DNA from 3 places in the Sutcliffiella horikoshii genome. Region 1 is predicted to be linked to each of the others. Evidence: riboswitches for the same ligand, from Rfam matches in the RefSeq annotation. Region 1 holds a riboswitch; each other region holds the start of a gene.
What was found. Region 1 has a riboswitch for thiamine pyrophosphate ahead of thiT (energy-coupled thiamine transporter ThiT). Riboswitches for the same ligand answer to the same signal wherever they lie in the genome.
Positions count from the first base shown of each region.

Region 2: it holds a riboswitch for thiamine pyrophosphate, as region 1 does, so the genes downstream of both, tenA (thiaminase II) here and thiT (energy-coupled thiamine transporter ThiT) in region 1, are expected to answer to the same signal.
Region 3: it holds a riboswitch for thiamine pyrophosphate, as region 1 does, so the genes downstream of both, tenA (thiaminase II) here and thiT (energy-coupled thiamine transporter ThiT) in region 1, are expected to answer to the same signal.

Region 1 is NZ_CP082918.1:3,445,050-3,450,693, forward strand. Features, by position in the region: rRNA gene K7887_RS17670 (23S ribosomal RNA) at 1-174, opposite strand, end outside; rRNA gene K7887_RS17675 (16S ribosomal RNA) at 399-1,950, opposite strand; TPP riboswitch at 2,356-2,457, shown strand; gene thiT (energy-coupled thiamine transporter ThiT) at 2,520-3,107, shown strand; gene K7887_RS17685 (hypothetical protein) at 3,209-3,391, shown strand; gene K7887_RS17690 (DMT family transporter) at 3,432-4,313, opposite strand; gene K7887_RS17695 (MgtC/SapB family protein) at 4,438-5,139, shown strand; tRNA gene K7887_RS17700 (tRNA-Ala) at 5,202-5,273, shown strand; gene K7887_RS17705 (ChaB family protein) at 5,400-5,597, opposite strand.
Region 2 is NZ_CP082918.1:546,475-552,118, reverse strand. Features, by position in the region: gene K7887_RS02990 (hypothetical protein) at 1-189, shown strand, start outside; gene K7887_RS02985 (DUF2812 domain-containing protein) at 283-1,476, opposite strand; gene K7887_RS02980 (PadR family transcriptional regulator) at 1,473-1,766, opposite strand; gene tenA (thiaminase II) at 2,207-2,896, opposite strand; TPP riboswitch at 3,025-3,128, opposite strand; gene K7887_RS02970 (zinc-dependent alcohol dehydrogenase) at 3,296-4,429, opposite strand; gene K7887_RS02965 (MBL fold metallo-hydrolase) at 4,445-5,281, opposite strand; gene K7887_RS02960 (hypothetical protein) at 5,470-5,644, shown strand, end outside.
Region 3 is NZ_CP082918.1:1,151,170-1,156,813, forward strand. Features, by position in the region: gene K7887_RS05960 (SDR family oxidoreductase) at 1-708, opposite strand, end outside; gene K7887_RS05965 (MFS transporter) at 894-2,174, shown strand; TPP riboswitch at 2,249-2,355, shown strand; gene tenA (thiaminase II) at 2,459-3,142, shown strand; gene K7887_RS05975 (ECF transporter S component) at 3,154-3,735, shown strand; gene K7887_RS05980 (ABC transporter ATP-binding protein) at 3,747-5,204, shown strand; gene K7887_RS05985 (energy-coupling factor transporter transmembrane component T family protein) at 5,185-5,644, shown strand, end outside.

The DNA.
Region 1 (5,644 bases):
ATACCCTATGTATTCAGATAAGGATACTGCTCCATTACGAGCAGTGGGTTTCCCCATTCGGAAATCTCCGGATCAAAGCTTACTTACAGCTCCCCGAAGCATATCGGTGTTAGTCCCGTCCTTCATCGGCTCCTAGTGCCAAGGCATCCACCGTGCGCCCTTAATAACTTAACCGTTGACCAATATGGTCATGTGTCGATATCAGCGATGATATCTATAAAGAAAATTACTAAGATGAACGATATTTTGTGAATATCTTGATATTAGTTACATTATCTAGTTTTCAAGGAACAACAGAGATAAATCGAATGATTTATCTGCGACAATTCATAAGAACTGTCATTTTTGAGAGAATGCTCTCTCAAAACTAAACAAAACAACAAGCGTACATTCCTTAGAAAGGAGGTGATCCAGCCGCACCTTCCGATACGGCTACCTTGTTACGACTTCACCCCAATCATCTGTCCCACCTTAGGCGGCTGGCTCCAAAAGGTTACCCCACCGACTTCGGGTGTTACAAACTCTCGTGGTGTGACGGGCGGTGTGTACAAGGCCCGGGAACGTATTCACCGCGGCATGCTGATCCGCGATTACTAGCGATTCCGGCTTCATGCAGGCGAGTTGCAGCCTGCAATCCGAACTGAGAACGGTTTTATGGGATTGGCTCGACCTCGCGGTTTTGCTGCCCTTTGTACCGTCCATTGTAGCACGTGTGTAGCCCAGGTCATAAGGGGCATGATGATTTGACGTCATCCCCACCTTCCTCCGGTTTGTCACCGGCAGTCACCTTAGAGTGCCCAACTGAATGCTGGCAACTAAGATCAAGGGTTGCGCTCGTTGCGGGACTTAACCCAACATCTCACGACACGAGCTGACGACAACCATGCACCACCTGTCACTCTGTCCCCCGAAGGGGAACGTCCTATCTCTAGGAGTGTCAGAGGATGTCAAGACCTGGTAAGGTTCTTCGCGTTGCTTCGAATTAAACCACATGCTCCACCGCTTGTGCGGGCCCCCGTCAATTCCTTTGAGTTTCAGTCTTGCGACCGTACTCCCCAGGCGGAGTGCTTAATGCGTTAGCTGCAGCACTAAAGGGCGGAAACCCTCTAACACTTAGCACTCATCGTTTACGGCGTGGACTACCAGGGTATCTAATCCTGTTTGCTCCCCACGCTTTCGCGCCTCAGTGTCAGTTACAGACCAGAAAGTCGCCTTCGCCACTGGTGTTCCTCCAAATCTCTACGCATTTCACCGCTACACTTGGAATTCCACTTTCCTCTTCTGCACTCAAGTCCCCCAGTTTCCAATGACCCTCCACGGTTGAGCCGTGGGCTTTCACATCAGACTTAAAGGACCACCTGCGCGCGCTTTACGCCCAATAATTCCGGACAACGCTTGCCACCTACGTATTACCGCGGCTGCTGGCACGTAGTTAGCCGTGGCTTTCTGGTTAGGTACCGTCAAGGTGCGAGCAGTTACTCTCGCACTTGTTCTTCCCTAACAACAGAGCTTTACGACCCGAAGGCCTTCATCGCTCACGCGGCGTTGCTCCATCAGACTTTCGTCCATTGTGGAAGATTCCCTACTGCTGCCTCCCGTAGGAGTCTGGGCCGTGTCTCAGTCCCAGTGTGGCCGATCACCCTCTCAGGTCGGCTACGCATCGTTGCCTTGGTGAGCCGTTACCTCACCAACTAGCTAATGCGCCGCGGGCCCATCTGTAAGTGATAGCCGAAACCATCTTTCAATAAAGAACCAGGAGGTTCCTTATATTATCCGGTATTAGCTCCGGTTTCCCGAAGTTATCCCAGTCTTACAGGCAGGTTGCCCACGTGTTACTCACCCGTCCGCCGCTGACCTTTCAAAAGCAAGCTTTTGAAAGGTCCGCTCGACTTGCATGTATTAGGCACGCCGCCAGCGTTCGTCCTGAGCCAGGATCAAACTCTCCAATAAAGAGTCTGAGCTTTTGCTCAAAATTTGCTAGCTTGTGTTACTTAAATCATTTTGCCAGTTCCGTAGAACCGACGTTATGACGCTGTTGTTTTGTTTAGTTTTCAAAGATCATTTTCTTACAAGATTCGCTCAAAAGCGACTTCCTAATCATAACAACTTGTCGTTTTAAAGTCAAGCTGTTTTTTGTTTTTTTGAAGTAGCATTTTCACATCTCATCACTGCCCTCGCAGCGACGAAATTAAATATACCACCTCTACAACTATATTGCAATACTTTTTTTCAATATTTTTGATAGAGGTTCTGTTAATGGAATATACACAACTTACTTCTTCTATTATAGTTTGCTTTTGAAAAAACTTGTCGTTTTCTTGTGGGTTATGTATGATGAAGGAAGACAATTGAATTCTTTTCCACGAGGGGGGCCTTAACGGCTGAGAGTGAACTTGATGTTCTGACCCTTTGAACCTGTTAGTTAGTACTATCGTAGGGATGTGGCGGATTTATTACTTATTTCATTTAAGCAATAAAGGGCCTCCTTTATTGCTTTTTTTATGTTAAGGGGGATATTCATGAAGAAGAATAACACATTATTTCTAGTTGAAGTTGCTATTTTTGGAGCTCTTGCTTACTTACTTGACTTATTGGCCGGGGTTTTATCTTTACAGATATGGCCACAAGGTGGCGCAATAACTATCTCAATGGTACCGGTATTTATCATGGCCTTTCGCTGGGGAATAAAAGGCGGAATATTATCTGGTTTTATTCTTGGTCTACTTCAGATAGTAACAGGTACCTTCTGGGGAATCGATCCAGTTCAAATTTTTCTGGATTATATAGTGGCATTTACTTCTCTAGGTTTTGCAGGAGTTGTAGCGAGTCAAGTTGCGACATCCGCTAAGAGAGATGAGATAAAAAAGCTTGTGATGTATGTAAGTATTGCCTCTTTTATAGGTTGCCTTCTAAGATTCTTGGCTCATTATACTGCTGGAATAATCTACTTTGACTATCTGGCACCAGAAGGGCAACCAGTATGGCTATATTCGTTGCTTTATAACGGCTCATTTATGTTACCGAGTTTTGTAATAGCCACAATCGTGACGGTACTCTTGATTAAAACAGTCCCTCGAATATTTACCTTTAATAATTCCGTTGCTTAAGCTGGCCTCTACGGCCAGCTTTTTTTTACGAGAAATTTACTAGAATGTTCTATTAAAGTCCCTCATACAATCTAGTAATAAGTGAAACAGGAGGATAAGATATGGATCTTGTAAAATACGCAGCATTTATTGTAGCATTACTGACTTCAATTGGCTTATTACTGTTTGCATATTTTGAGGGGTTGCGTATAAGTGATGAAGAAGGAAATGTACGCGGAGAAGGGTTCATTGTGAGCCTTTCACTAGGCATCTTTTTTGCAATGATGGCCACCAGACTCCAATGATTTATACATATAATAGATAAAGCCGACAATGTGTCGGCTTTTAGTTTTCATTTTTTTTACGATTATCTCTTAAGAAATAACCAACACTGAGCATCACAAGCAATCCTCCTGTGAATTGGGTCCATGTTACCATTTCGTTTAATACAAAATAAGCGAGTACTGCTGCACCAATCGGTTCAAATAAAATGCTCATGGAAATGACATTGGTGCTGATATATTTAACAGCCCAATTGAAAAAAGAGTGGCCCAGTAATGTTGGAATGATTGCAAGCATTAAGAACCAAAACCAATCTGTGGAAGAATATCCTGTTAGAGACTCCCCAGTTACTAGTACATAGAAAAGCAAAGTAATGCAACAAATCCCATAAACAATAAATGTATAAGTTATTAAAGACAGCCTTTTTCTGACATCTTGTCCGAACAACAGATATGCTGTCACAAGCGCACAGGCCACCAATGCCAATACATCTCCAAATAAAGCCATTCCGCTAATCTGAAAATCACCCCAACTGATGATTACACTACCGGCTATTGCCATCAATCCGCTTACAATAGCTTTTGTGCTGAGCCTTTCTTGGAAAAACAAATAAGTTCCAATAAACGCAAATAAAGGCTGGAGGGTTACGAGCACTGTTGAACTTGCTACACTGGTATAGTTTAAGGATTCAAACCATAGAATAAAATGAAACGCCAAGAATACACCTGCCAACGCAGAGAAGAGCCAATCCCTCTTCGAAATATCCTTTAATTCCCCAACATATTTATATAGAAATATGGGTAGTAGTAGTATTACGGAGAAAAACAACCGGTAGAAGGCTACCACTCCAGCAGGGGCATCCGCTAATTTCACGAAAATGGCGGATGTGGATACAGTAACTACTCCCACCGCGAGAGCCACGTATGGATTAAACCACTTATTCATTTGCCTTCACCCAAACTGTTAGTATTTTTTAATAACTTTCTAATTTTACAGAATATTGTTATAATTTACTAATAACTATTTTTATATAGAATATCATATCTTTTCTAGTTACAGGAGGGGCCTTATGGAATTGTTCATGGAATATTTTGATGAATACGATTTTATTGTAAAACTTGTTTTTGCTTCAATAGCTGGAATAATAATAGGGTTAGAACGCGAATTAAAAGGAAAACCACTCGGACTGAAAACCTGCGTAATCGTCTCCGTGATGGCATGTCTTCTAACCATCGTTTCTTATGAATCTGCTTTTCTCTATTCTAAGGAATACTCAAGACCGATGGATCCTGGACGAATTCCTTCATATGTTATTAGCGGTATTGGATTTTTAGGAGCAGGAGTAATTTTAAGAAGAAGTAACGAGGCTATTTCAGGACTGACAACAGCTGCCCTAGTATTGGCATCCGCTGCACTTGGAATTACTATTGGTGCAGGATTTTTTATTGAAGGAGCTTTTGGTGTCATTTTCATCATTCTTGGTGTGAAAATAATCCCTTCCCTATTTGATAAGATAGGGCCAAAGAAATTGAAGGAAAAAGAAATAAAAGTAAAAATCTTTATCGAAAAAGATATTGACCTGACTATGGTCATGAAAGAGATTCATCACAAAAATCTTTCTATAAAACGAGTGAAGGTTAAAGAGGAAAAAGATGATATCGTGCTTAATTGCATCATCACCACGAAGAAAAGCGTATATACGACAGATGTATATTATGAGCTAAAATCACTTACAGGTGTGATTCAAGCAGAAGTAGAAAACTTGGATTAAGACTTTATAAAAAAAACGTTTGCAAAAGAAAGAATTTTTGATAAAATAAATTCATTCTCACCGGGGCGGTAGTTCAGTGGGAGAATACTTCGCTGGCAGCGAAGGGGTCGTGGGTTCGAATCCCATCCGCTCCATATTAAAAGTGGCTGTTAAAAAGATCGGAATTGATCTTTTTAACAGCCTTTTTCTTATTGATTTCAAATCTGATTTAAGTTAACTAAATGCCTATTAATAAAAATTGACAAGGATTATCTCGAAATCTATTTCTTCTCCCAGTTATCATTATCATTTTTCTTGTACTTTTCCTTGACTGCACTCCATGCCACTTTATGTGCCGTTTCTTCTTTATCATACTGATCTGAGGCTGAATTGAATGCTTCCTTGTAGATTTCCTGGGCATGTTTAGGAAGATTATCCCTCACTCCATCCGGTAGTTCCTTTAGAGAATCATAAGGCATCTTAAACTCCTCCTTTATCAGTTTGTTTTTTAGAATACCCTTTCTTT
Region 2 (5,644 bases), 1.4 Mb from region 1:
AATATGTCGGAGCCGTTGAAGCCCTCTAAAGTCAAATTCGGTATTTTCATTGTGGCCTTGTCCGTTATTTGTTTTGGAATCCTATCTATTACTACCGGCAACTGGTGGTTCCTGCTTGCCAGCGTTCCACCAAACACCATTGGGATTATATTTGCATTGACACCGGACAAAAGCAGTGAAGATTTTTGATGAAAAAGCAATAGTTCTTTGTAGGACATCTATGAAAATGACCATTAAAACCGTGGGGTTCTAATGGTCATTTTATTATTGCTTCATCTACCTTCAAGCTCTCCGCAGCCTAAAGTAATACATCCAAGTCTTTGTGATGAATGTACCGAACACGAGAATACAAAGGAAAAACATAATGGTATTGGTATCATGTAACGTCCACGCCTCTTCTTTTCGAAACAGAAAGCCTATGTTTATGCTGGCGATGAACATATACATTAGAACCATCGGTAGGAAGATCACGGTATAAGAGAAGGCGACTTTCTTTGCTTGCTTGAGCTTGTGCGTTTTGTCGCTGTACAAGGCTGGTGGTGTTTCGCCTTCTTCGTATTCCTTGCTCCAGATGGTCCATTTTTGGATGGCACCCTTGGAGCTGAATATATCCTTCCAACCTGCTTGTCTATGAATCTCGAAATAACTATCATTCGATAGATTTTGGTAGTCTGCGCTGTATTTGATATGTTGTGGCTCGCCTTCTCGGAAATAGAAGGTGGTGCCAAGTTTGCTGACGCGGTGGAGGCGATTTCCTTCTGCTGCGTGTTGCTCTAGCCACTTTTCCAGTTTATCAGGCGAGTACATCCAGCCGAATTTGCGGCGTTTAATGATTAGTCCATCTCGTTTTAGTTGTTTTTCTTCTGCTTTCGTAAGGTTTTTCTTATCTAGGGTGTGTTGGGACGAATATGTTGTTTGGTTCTCTTGTGACAGGGATTTGTTTGTTTTCTTTATTTTCCAAACAGAGTAGATCATAAAAAAGTAGAAAGCGGTACTTAGGGCTGAGCCGGTGTAGGTGATGATCCAGAGTGGACTTTCCACTACTTCCACGTTTCCGTCACTTGCAAAAAAGACGGTGGAGAAGAGGGCTATGTTTACCAGCATTGCACCGGTTATGTAGATGAGTATGGCCATGAATGCATAAAAGATATAGTTGTTTCGTTTGATGATGGCGTCGCGACTTGTGGAAGTAGTCACTTCTGCCTGCGGTTTCTCGTTTGCGATCACATACCACTTGCCACTTTGGGTGACTTTTTCCCAGCCGTCATTGCGCATGGTGTTGGAAAGGGTTGCGGGTTTTATTTTGTCGTAGCCGATTCGGTAGGTTACGTCTTTTGGGTTGCCCTTTTCGAAAGTGAAGCGGCGTTTGAAGCGGTTAAGCTGTGTTAGGTGATAGCCTGCTTTTGCCTGGTCGGTAAGCAATTGTTCGGTTTTCTGTACATCGTAGCTCCATAATGGTTTGATGATTGTTTTCATAGGAATTCCCCCTCGTACTTCAATGCGTTTCCGTGAAGCTCCTTCAATCGCTCGATTTCTGCGGTAATCAGCTCTTTGCCGCTATCGGTGATTTCGTACACCGTTTTCCGCTCGGCATCCGCAAACACGGTGATAACTCCATCCTTTTGCATTTTCGTCAGCGTTCCGTAAATGGTTCCAGAGCCCAGGCGGATACGACCGTTAGAGATTTCTTCGACGTGTTTGATGATTCCATAGCCATGGCGCGGTTCTGTCAATGACAGCAATATGTAGAATGCGGTTTCAGTCATGGGTATGTATTTTTTTATGATTTTGGATAGATCCAATATGGTCACCTCTATCTTTCAAGTGTGTCGCGTTGTGACATATGTCGTAGTTTGACTATATCACGGTGCGACATATTTATGCAAGGGGATTTTGGGTGGAGGGGACAGGCACGGTGGCCCAGTTTTTAGTGGTTTAGCTTTTGTGGATAGCTAGAAGATATTTTAAAATAGCATGCAAAAATGGTTGAGGTTTGTCGAATGGTTTTTAGAACTTTTGTTACAATGATGAATTTCAGTTTCTACAAACGTTTGTTTAATTTTTATTATTCTATGAAAGTACTAAAAAATAAAAAAATGCAGGTAATCATTATGATCACCTGCATTTTTCAAACCTCTCTCATTCAAAAAATTATACTAGCCGGTCATAGGACCTTTACTGTACCCTAATGTTACTAAACTATCTACTAAACTCTAACCCGATCCAAAGCAACAGGCCACTTTTCCTGCGTATAAGCCATTGTCCAAAATTGGTGTTCTAATTGTGTGCTCGTTATAAAATGGTCTCGCATACGTTGTTTTTCTTCTTCACCTGCTGTTGATGCACAAGCATCAATTTTGTCCATGAACACTTGTGTGATCGAAGTCACTTCCTCGTTTCCGTAAAACATGATCCATTCATAAAAAGGATGATCAGGTGTTGGCTTCACTTCTTGAATAAGCTTTTTCCCAATTTCCCAATATGTCCAAGGGCAAGGGGCAAGGGCAGCAAGTGTTTCGCCTAGTGTCCCGTTTGCTGCCGCTTCCATCATATGCCGTGTATAGTGGTGGGCAGTCGGAGCAAGTGGTGCTTTTTGTAATTCCTCATAACGCACGCCAGCTACTTCACAAAAATTATTGTGTGGATGCACCTCAGAATTTAACACAAACCCTATTTGTTGTTGAAAAAATGCCATATCTTCCCGGTCGGTGCATTTAGAAACAGCCAGACCATAAATTCTGCAAAAAGTTGATAGATACTCAAAATCTTGCTCTACATAATGAATAAGTGCCTCTTTTGGTACATTTCCTCCCCCGATCCCTTTTACAAACGGATGTTCAAAAATCGCCTGAAAAATGGGATCTGCCTCTCTTCGTAACTGCTCTGAAAACTTCATGTCGTATTCCTCCTCAAAATTAATTAGGAGAATACCCACCTTTTCCCAAAGAAGAAGCAAGCCTAGCTATTTTAACGAAAAAAGCTCCTCTTCCATGGGAAAGAGGAGCATGAGAATATGTACGTACTAAACTCAATGCACCACTTTCCTCCGCTGGTATCACCCAGATCAGGTTCAAAGGGTCCGTCGCGTAAAGCTCCGTCTCAGCCTATTGGCTCCCCTAGTGGATATTCTATATGAATATATTACAATATATAGTTATTTATTCCAAGCGTTTTATATTTTGAAGACAGGGACCTTGAACTAAGTCGGTCGAAGTACCAGCTGCTACTTGACCCTTAATCAACTTGTCCTTTACGAGGGGTACATTATATTGCCCCCTCGCTTTAACGGACCCAATCATGGCTTCAAAATCACCTTAATACAGTCATCTTCTTTTTTGTTAAATATGTCGTATCCATGCGCTGCCTCATCCAAGGACATTTTATGTGTAATGATTTTGGTCGGATCAAGTTTCCCACTCTTAATTTGATCATACAGGTGTGGCATAAAATGACGAGCTGGGGCCTGTCCCATTCTTATATTGATGTTCCTGGTGAAAAACGGTCCTAGCGGGAACATATTGTACAATCCGCCATACACACCTGTAATCTGTAACGTACCTGCTTTTCGCACGGCTTTGGTGGCAATTTGGATCGGGCCAAGTGTTCCGCCTTGAAGTTTCATTTTTTGCTCGACCCATTCTAGCGGGGACTTTTTCCCGTCCATCCCGACGCAGTCGATGACAACGTCGGCTCCGCCTTTTGTCACTTCCTTGAGGGTTTCGCCCATGTCGTCATATTTGGTGAAATCGAAGACTTCTGTTTGCATGTGTTGCTTGGAGTGCTGTAGCCTGTTGCCAATGTAATCGACGGCGATGACTCGTTTGGCACCTTTTTGCCAGGCGAATTGCTGGGCCATGAGTCCTACAGGTCCGCAGCCTAGGACAATGACCGTGTCTCCCTCTTTCACACCTGCATTCACCACGCTCCAGTAGGCAGTTGGCAAGACGTCCGATAAGAGGAGGAGTGATTCATCCTCCAGCTCGCAGTCCTCCGGGATGACAAATGGGGTAAAGTTGCCAAACGGGACGCGCAGGTATTCTGCCTGTCCGCCAGGATGATTTCCGAATTTTTCGGAGTAGCCGAAATATCCTCCGGAGTCATAGTGCGGGTTGGAGTTATCACATTGACTTTCCAGCTCGTGTTCGCAGTAATGGCATCTTCCGCAAGCGACGGTAAATGGGATGACAACGCGGTCACCCTTTTTCACCTTTGTCACGTCCGGTCCCACTTCCTCCACAATCCCCATTGGTTCGTGCCCGATGATATAGCCGATCGGTAATGGGAAATTCCCTTGGTATAGATGAAGATCCGATCCACAGATGGCAGTCGAAGTTATCCTGATAATGACGTCTTCACGGTCCTGAATTTTTGGTGCTTCTACTTTTTTTACCACTACTGTGTTTTTCCCTTGGTAGGTGACTGCTTTCATGATGTTCTCCTTTTGTTATACATATTTTCCGTAGTCCGGAATAGCGATTGATTCAAAATTTTGTACAAGTTTAGTGAGTCCTTGGGCCAGTTCCTCACCTTCCATGGCCGGCCCATGACCAGTGACGGCAACTTGCGGCTTTAACGCTTCCATTTTTTTCACTGATTCCCATGCCGCGTGCCAATCCGTTGTAAAATACCGCGGCGGCCCGCAGACTTCCTGTTGTTGGACAAGCACTTTATACAGCGAGTCCTGCCTTACTGTGACAAACGCATCCCCTGCGATGAGGGTGCGGTCTGACTCGCGAAACAGAGAGACATGTCCCGGCGAGTGACCTGGCGTGTGAATCCAGCGCCAGCCTTCCATACCCGGTACAGTACCGTCAGCAGGGAGTGCATGGACATGCCCGCTGAGATCGGTTGTTTCGTTGGGAAAATAGGAGGACACTTTCGCAACGAGGCCCCCTTCTACACTCGGATCCGGCTCAGGATAATCGCTTTTTCCGGTCAGGTACGGAAGCTCCAGCTCATGCGCATACACCGGAACCTCCCAATGCCGCACCAGCTCCACCGACGCCCCGACATGATCAAAATGACCGTGCGTCAAAATGATTGCTTTCGGGCGGGCACCTTTCCCTAAATGGTTCTCCACCACAGAAAGAATCTCTCTTGCGGACTTCGGCATTCCTGTATCAATCAACACCCAGTCCTCCGAGTTTCCGTAGATGCAAATATTCACCACTTGGTTCGTGTAGTAATACAAATCCAAGGTGACATGTTTCCCACTATGTGCCGAAATCGAGGTCACCGGGATAAATTTATTGTCATCGCTATAGTTCATATCTTGAGACATCTTAAACACTCCTATCCTGTATGTACGTGGATAGTATTTGTTAAGGGGATGGGGGATAAACATTTTTTTTGGAGAGGGGAGTCGAGGGGACAGGCACGATGTCCCATTTTTCTTTAAGTACTGGAACTTTACTCCATTCTAAACGTAATAGAGATATACCGATGTGAAGTTACTTAGGAGGTGGGGGAATGAATTATTACTATAGTGTGGCTTTTACGATTATTCTTTTAATCCTTTTTACGCTAGCAGCTTTTTCAATCGACTTTATCGGCAAGGCTTTACAAAAACGTATAAACCCTAAATACCTTAATACCACAATCATTGTTATCTTGCTTTCATTAATGATAGGCGGAACTTATGCCA
Region 3 (5,644 bases), 2.0 Mb from region 1:
TGCCTTGGTAGCAGTATAATCAATCAACTGTTTTTCCCCCGCATAAGCGACTACGGAGGCGGTATTAATGATGGAACTGCCGGTTTTTAAGTAAGGCAATGCAGCTCTGGTTGTATAGAAATGGGAATAAATATTCACCTTAAACGTGTCGTCAAACTGTTCATCGGTTATATCAAGCAAACTTAGTTGTTGGAATTGTATTCCCACATGATTCACCAGAATATCCAACTTTCCGAAAGCTTGGATTGTTTGTTCTACAATTGCCACACATTGTTTCTTCTCTCTTAAATCCCCAGGCATAAGGATACATCGTTGCCCCAGCTCTTCAATCCGAGATTTTGTTCGGTTCGCATCTTCATGTTCATCAAGATAGGAGATGGCTAGATCTGCACCTTCTTTTGCATAAGAAATCGCTGTCGCTGCACCTATCCCGCTATCCCCGGCAGTAATGAGTGCAACCTTTCCCTTCAGCTTTCCACTGCCCTTATAATTTGGATTTTCAATAATGGGCTTTGGAACCATATATTTTTCCAAACCAGGCTGCTGTAACTGTCGCTGTTCCGGAAAGTTGATTGGTATTTCTTGATATTTTGTTATTTTTCCATAATTAGGGTATAAGGGGTAGGGCTCTTTTTGTTTATTCGATTCAAACCAATCTTGAAACTGTCTCAGCTCCTCCATATGCCGCTGCTTGTCAAATGAGTCCATATAAAACCTCCTTTAATCTTTCTATGCACAACTACATGTATATTTCAGTGATAACTTGGGTTATGCAATTGTTTTGTTGCTTGTTCTCCATCTCCAGACCGAGAAAAATAGAACCGACAGTCGGTTACGGGCAATTTCTAAAGAAGTTAAACTTATTTTAGATAATGAATAGTGGAGGACAAGTGATGAAAAATATGATTGCCATATTCAAGAAACCGAATTACAGTTTGCTGTTCTGGTCGTCTTTTACGTCGACAATGGGAAGTATCGTTGGTATCGCAGCTCTGATGCTGTATTTGTTGGACAGATATTCAGATCAGCCATTTTATGCAGCATTGACGGAATTAATGTATTCTTTGCCTACACTTGCTGTCTTCTTTCTGGTAGGAGTACTAGCAGATAGAATGGATCGACAGAAGATTGCTGTTTACAGTGATCTGATTTGTGCCATTTTGTCGTTGGCACTTATGGGGGCTATATATATTGATTGGATGCCGCTCGTATTCGGGTTGTTGTTCTTAAGAAGTGCTGTATCGAAATTTTTCCATCCTGCCCAGGCTGCAATCATCCAAGGAATCCTTACAAAGGATGAATATACAGTGGCAGCAGGACTAAATCAGATGACAAGCAGTTTGTTCATGCTGTTTGGCAATGCGTTAGGAATTTTTATCTACTGGACGGTAGGCCTTCAAGGTGCTATATTTGTATGCTTTGTCACTTATATGGTGAGCGCTGTTTTAATTAGGGCTTGTAAATTGGAAGAAGAGGTGGTCCTTCCGAATGGCCGACACAAATGGACGCAACTTAATGTCAGGTTTGTAGCGAATGATTTTAAAGATGGAATGCTTTATATTATAAAAAATCCTTTGTTGGTCTACCTTATCATTGGTTTCTTTGTTTTTGGGATCGTAAACGGGGGGCTTTCCGTCATGCCGGCATATATACTTAAATACAAACTTGCTCCAACAGACTACGAGCAGTTCATGATGGTGATGGGAGTAGTATTTGGCATCTCGGTTTTGATTGGAAGCATTATTGCCTCGATGATGGCGAAGAAGCTGAAACTATATCAAATGGTCATCATTGGTTTGGGTGTCTCTGGTGCTTTTGTCGTGGCTAGTGGATATAGCCCGGATATGTATTACTATTTGGCATTCACTGCTTTAATTGGTCTTGGCCTGCCTTTTGTCAACATTGGAATTGGGGGATGGCTGCCTAGGATTGTAGATCCTAAAATGATGGGCAGGGTACAGGGCTGGATTACGCCATTGATGATGTTGTCTCAGTCTATTACTCTCGGAGTCATTGCGTTGACTTTTCAAAAAATCCTTTCAGTGGAAGGGCTTCACCTTCTTGTAGGCGGCTGCTTATTGTTTGTTGGGGTTTTCTATATGTTCACCTTGCCTAAACACGCTACAGAAGAGGAAGAGTCAGCGGAAGGATTGGAAAATTCCGCTTCTGTGTAAAATTATTCTTTGACAAAATAGAAAAAGCAAATTAACATAGGTATCAGAAATTGCTTTCCGACAACTATATACGAATCTACCACTAGGGGTGCCTTTATAAGGCTGAGATTGAAGTGTGACTTCAAGACTCTTAGAACCTGATCTGGTTAACACCAGCGTAGGGAAGTGGGGTCGAGACACTTTTCATTTAAAAGTTCAGCTGTATTAGTGTATTCACCACCTTCTTTGCGCAAGCGAGGAAGGTGGTTTTTTGCATTTACTAACATTTTTAGGAGGAATGGAGAATGAAATTTTCACAGTTGGTAAGAGAGAAAGCGGATTACATTTGGGAGGCGAGCTTCCATCACCCATTTGTAAAAGGGATAGCAGATGGAACTTTATCATTGGAGTCGTTTAAATATTATGTACTGCAGGATGCCTATTATTTAAGCCATTTTGCAAAAGTTCAAGCATATGCCGGAGCAAAGGCTTTTGATTTACAAACGACAGCAAGACTAGCAGCACATGCACAAGGTACATATGAAGCGGAATTATCCTTGCACGAAAATTTTTCAAAACGCCTTGGGGTGACAGAGGCAGAGAAGGCGGCATTCCAGGCAGCTCCGACCGCACACGCTTATACTTCCCATATGTATCGTGCTGTATTGACCGGTGGGTTGGGAGAAGTGATTGCAGCCCTGCTTCCTTGCTACTGGTTATATTATGAAATTGGTGAGAGATTAAAAGATTGCACTCCAGCGGAACCGATCTATCAAGAATGGATTGCAGCATATGGTGGAGAATGGTTCAAGGAGCTTGTGGAAGAGCAGATCAATAGATTGGATGAATTGGCAGACAAGGCAACCGAGGAAGAGAAAGCCAGAAGGCTTGAATATTTCATCATCAGCAGTCAGTATGAATATTCCTTCTGGGAAATGGCCTACACTTTGGAAAAGTGGCCGGTATCTGAAGCCGCAGTGAAGGCTTAGGGGGAATTAATATGAACAAAGGATTAAAGCTTACAGATATATTGGTGACGGTCATTATTGCATTGGTGTTTGGGGTTGTTTATAAAATTTGGGCCCCGGTTTATAACGTGCTAGCTCCATTCGGATTGCAGCTTCAAGAGCTGACATATGGCATGTGGTTCATTGCTGCAACGGTTGCTTATCTACTGATCAGAAAAGCCGGTGTCGCTTTTCTGGCGGAAGTGGCAGCCGCATCAGGTGAATTCTTGGTAGGGTCTGAATATGGATTGATGGTGTTGATATATGGTGTCGTACAAGGGCTTTTTGCTGAAATGGTATTCATGGCTTTCCGCTATAAGCGGTTTGATGTGCTTGTCGCATCTCTTGCAGGTGCCGCAGCAGGTGTAGGTTCGCTTCTATTGGACCTTTTTAGAGGATACCTGTTTGATTATGTATGGTGGAATGTCACATTGCTAATATCTTTCCGTTTGATCGGAGCGGTCCTTTTAGCGGGAGTACTTGCTTATGTTTTGGTAAAAGCGCTAGAGGCAACGGGAGTCACAAGTCTTTTAAGACCGGTGAGCAAGGAGGATTATGACTCCTTAAGGCAATAGGAGGTAAGAGAATGGAAACAATCATACGATTAGACCATTTAAGACTGAAATATCCAGGTGGCGATAAAATCTTTGAAGACTTATCCTTCGAGATTAGAAAAGGGGAAAAGGTATTGATCCTTGGCCCCTCCGGAAGCGGGAAATCGACTCTTATTCAAGTGTTGGCAGGACTCATTCCCAAAGTGGTGGAAGTGCCGATGATTGTGAAAGAGCAGCTTTTGCCCAATTCATGGGGATATGTCTTCCAAGACCCGGATGCACAGTTTTGTATGCCCTATGTGGATGAAGAACTTGCGTTTTTACTGGAAAACCTCGCCGTTCCAAGAGAGAAGATGGGAAGACGGATTGTAGAAGCCCTTGATTTGGTGGGGTTGGACTTACCGAATTTCCACATGAAAATCCAGCAACTCTCAGGAGGGATGAAGCAGCGGCTTGCCATTGCTTCTGTCCTCGCGATGGAGCCAGATGTACTCTTTTTGGATGAACCGACCGCGTTATTAGATCCAGAAGGTACCAGGGAAGTATGGGATACCATTAAGAAAGTGGCAGATGATAAAACCGTCATCATCGTGGAGCATAAAGTGGAGCAGCTGCTTGATTTTGTGGAAAGGATCATTGTGTTGGATGACGCTGGAAATATAATTGCTGATGGTAAGACGCAAGATGTCTTTAAAACCTCGCTTTCTCATTTAAACCAATATGGAATATGGTACCCAGGTGCTTGGGAGAATTATTTGAAAAACAGAAAACCCTTCTCCATGCTTAACATGGAGGCTGAAACGGTGTTAAAAGTAAACGGTTATTCAGGCTTTCGTGGGAAAGAGAAAAAGATTTATGTGGAGGAAGCGGAAATTCGTAAGGGAGAATGGATTTCCGTGGTAGGGGAAAATGGGGCTGGAAAAAGCACATTGCTGGAATCGTTAATGAAGTTGTTAAAGACAGAAGGAACCCTCGAAATTAATGGGGAAAAGGTCATAAATATCCCCACTGACAAGGTAACTTTCGTTTTCCAGAACCCTGAATTCCAATTTGTAACCAAATCTGTGGAAGCGGAAGTTGCTTATACACTGCGCCTAAAGAAAATGGACGAAGGATTGGTATTGGAAAAGGTAGAGGAAATGCTGAGACTTTTCCAATTGGACCACGTGCGTCATCACCATCCATACCAATTATCCGTTGGCCAAAAGCGCAGGCTGAGCGTAGCGGCTGCTGTCATCCATCAGCCGAGTATTCTTCTATTGGATGAACCGACATTTGGCCAGGACAGTAGAAACACATTTGCCATGCTGGAATGGTTGGAAGCATTAAAGGAAGCAGGCGTCGCTATCTTGATGGTTACACATGATGAGAACATTGTTACCGAGTTTGCTGACACCATTTGGACAGTAAAGGATGGAAACCTTATTGATATGAGGAGTAAGGAGAGATTAAGAGGCAGGGGAGAAAAGGATGCAGTTGGAGCTTTATAAAAATAAATCATGGATGCATGATATTAATCCGAGCTTCAAACTACTAGGGATGGTCCTCCTTTTTATAGGTGTCCTGTTCATTCATAATATCAATATCATGCTGAACTTAACCGGAATTCTATTGTTAGTCTATCTTTTAATGACGGGGCAATCGTATAAACTGAAGCTTCTTTTATTGATTCCATTTGTCTTTTTATTTTTCACATCGGCTGTCTCAATGGTTCTGTTTGGAAAGGGAGAAACCACCTGGTTGGAATTCGGATTAATTCATGTCTCGGAGGAAAGTTTTTATCGTGGAATTCATTTAGGGTTACGGTCCCTTGCCTTTGCTTTTTGCGGGTTGATATTCGCCCTGACGACCCGGCCGGTATATTTATTCTATTCATTGATGCAGCAATGGAAGCTACCGCCGAAATTTGCTTATAGCTTTATGGCGGGTA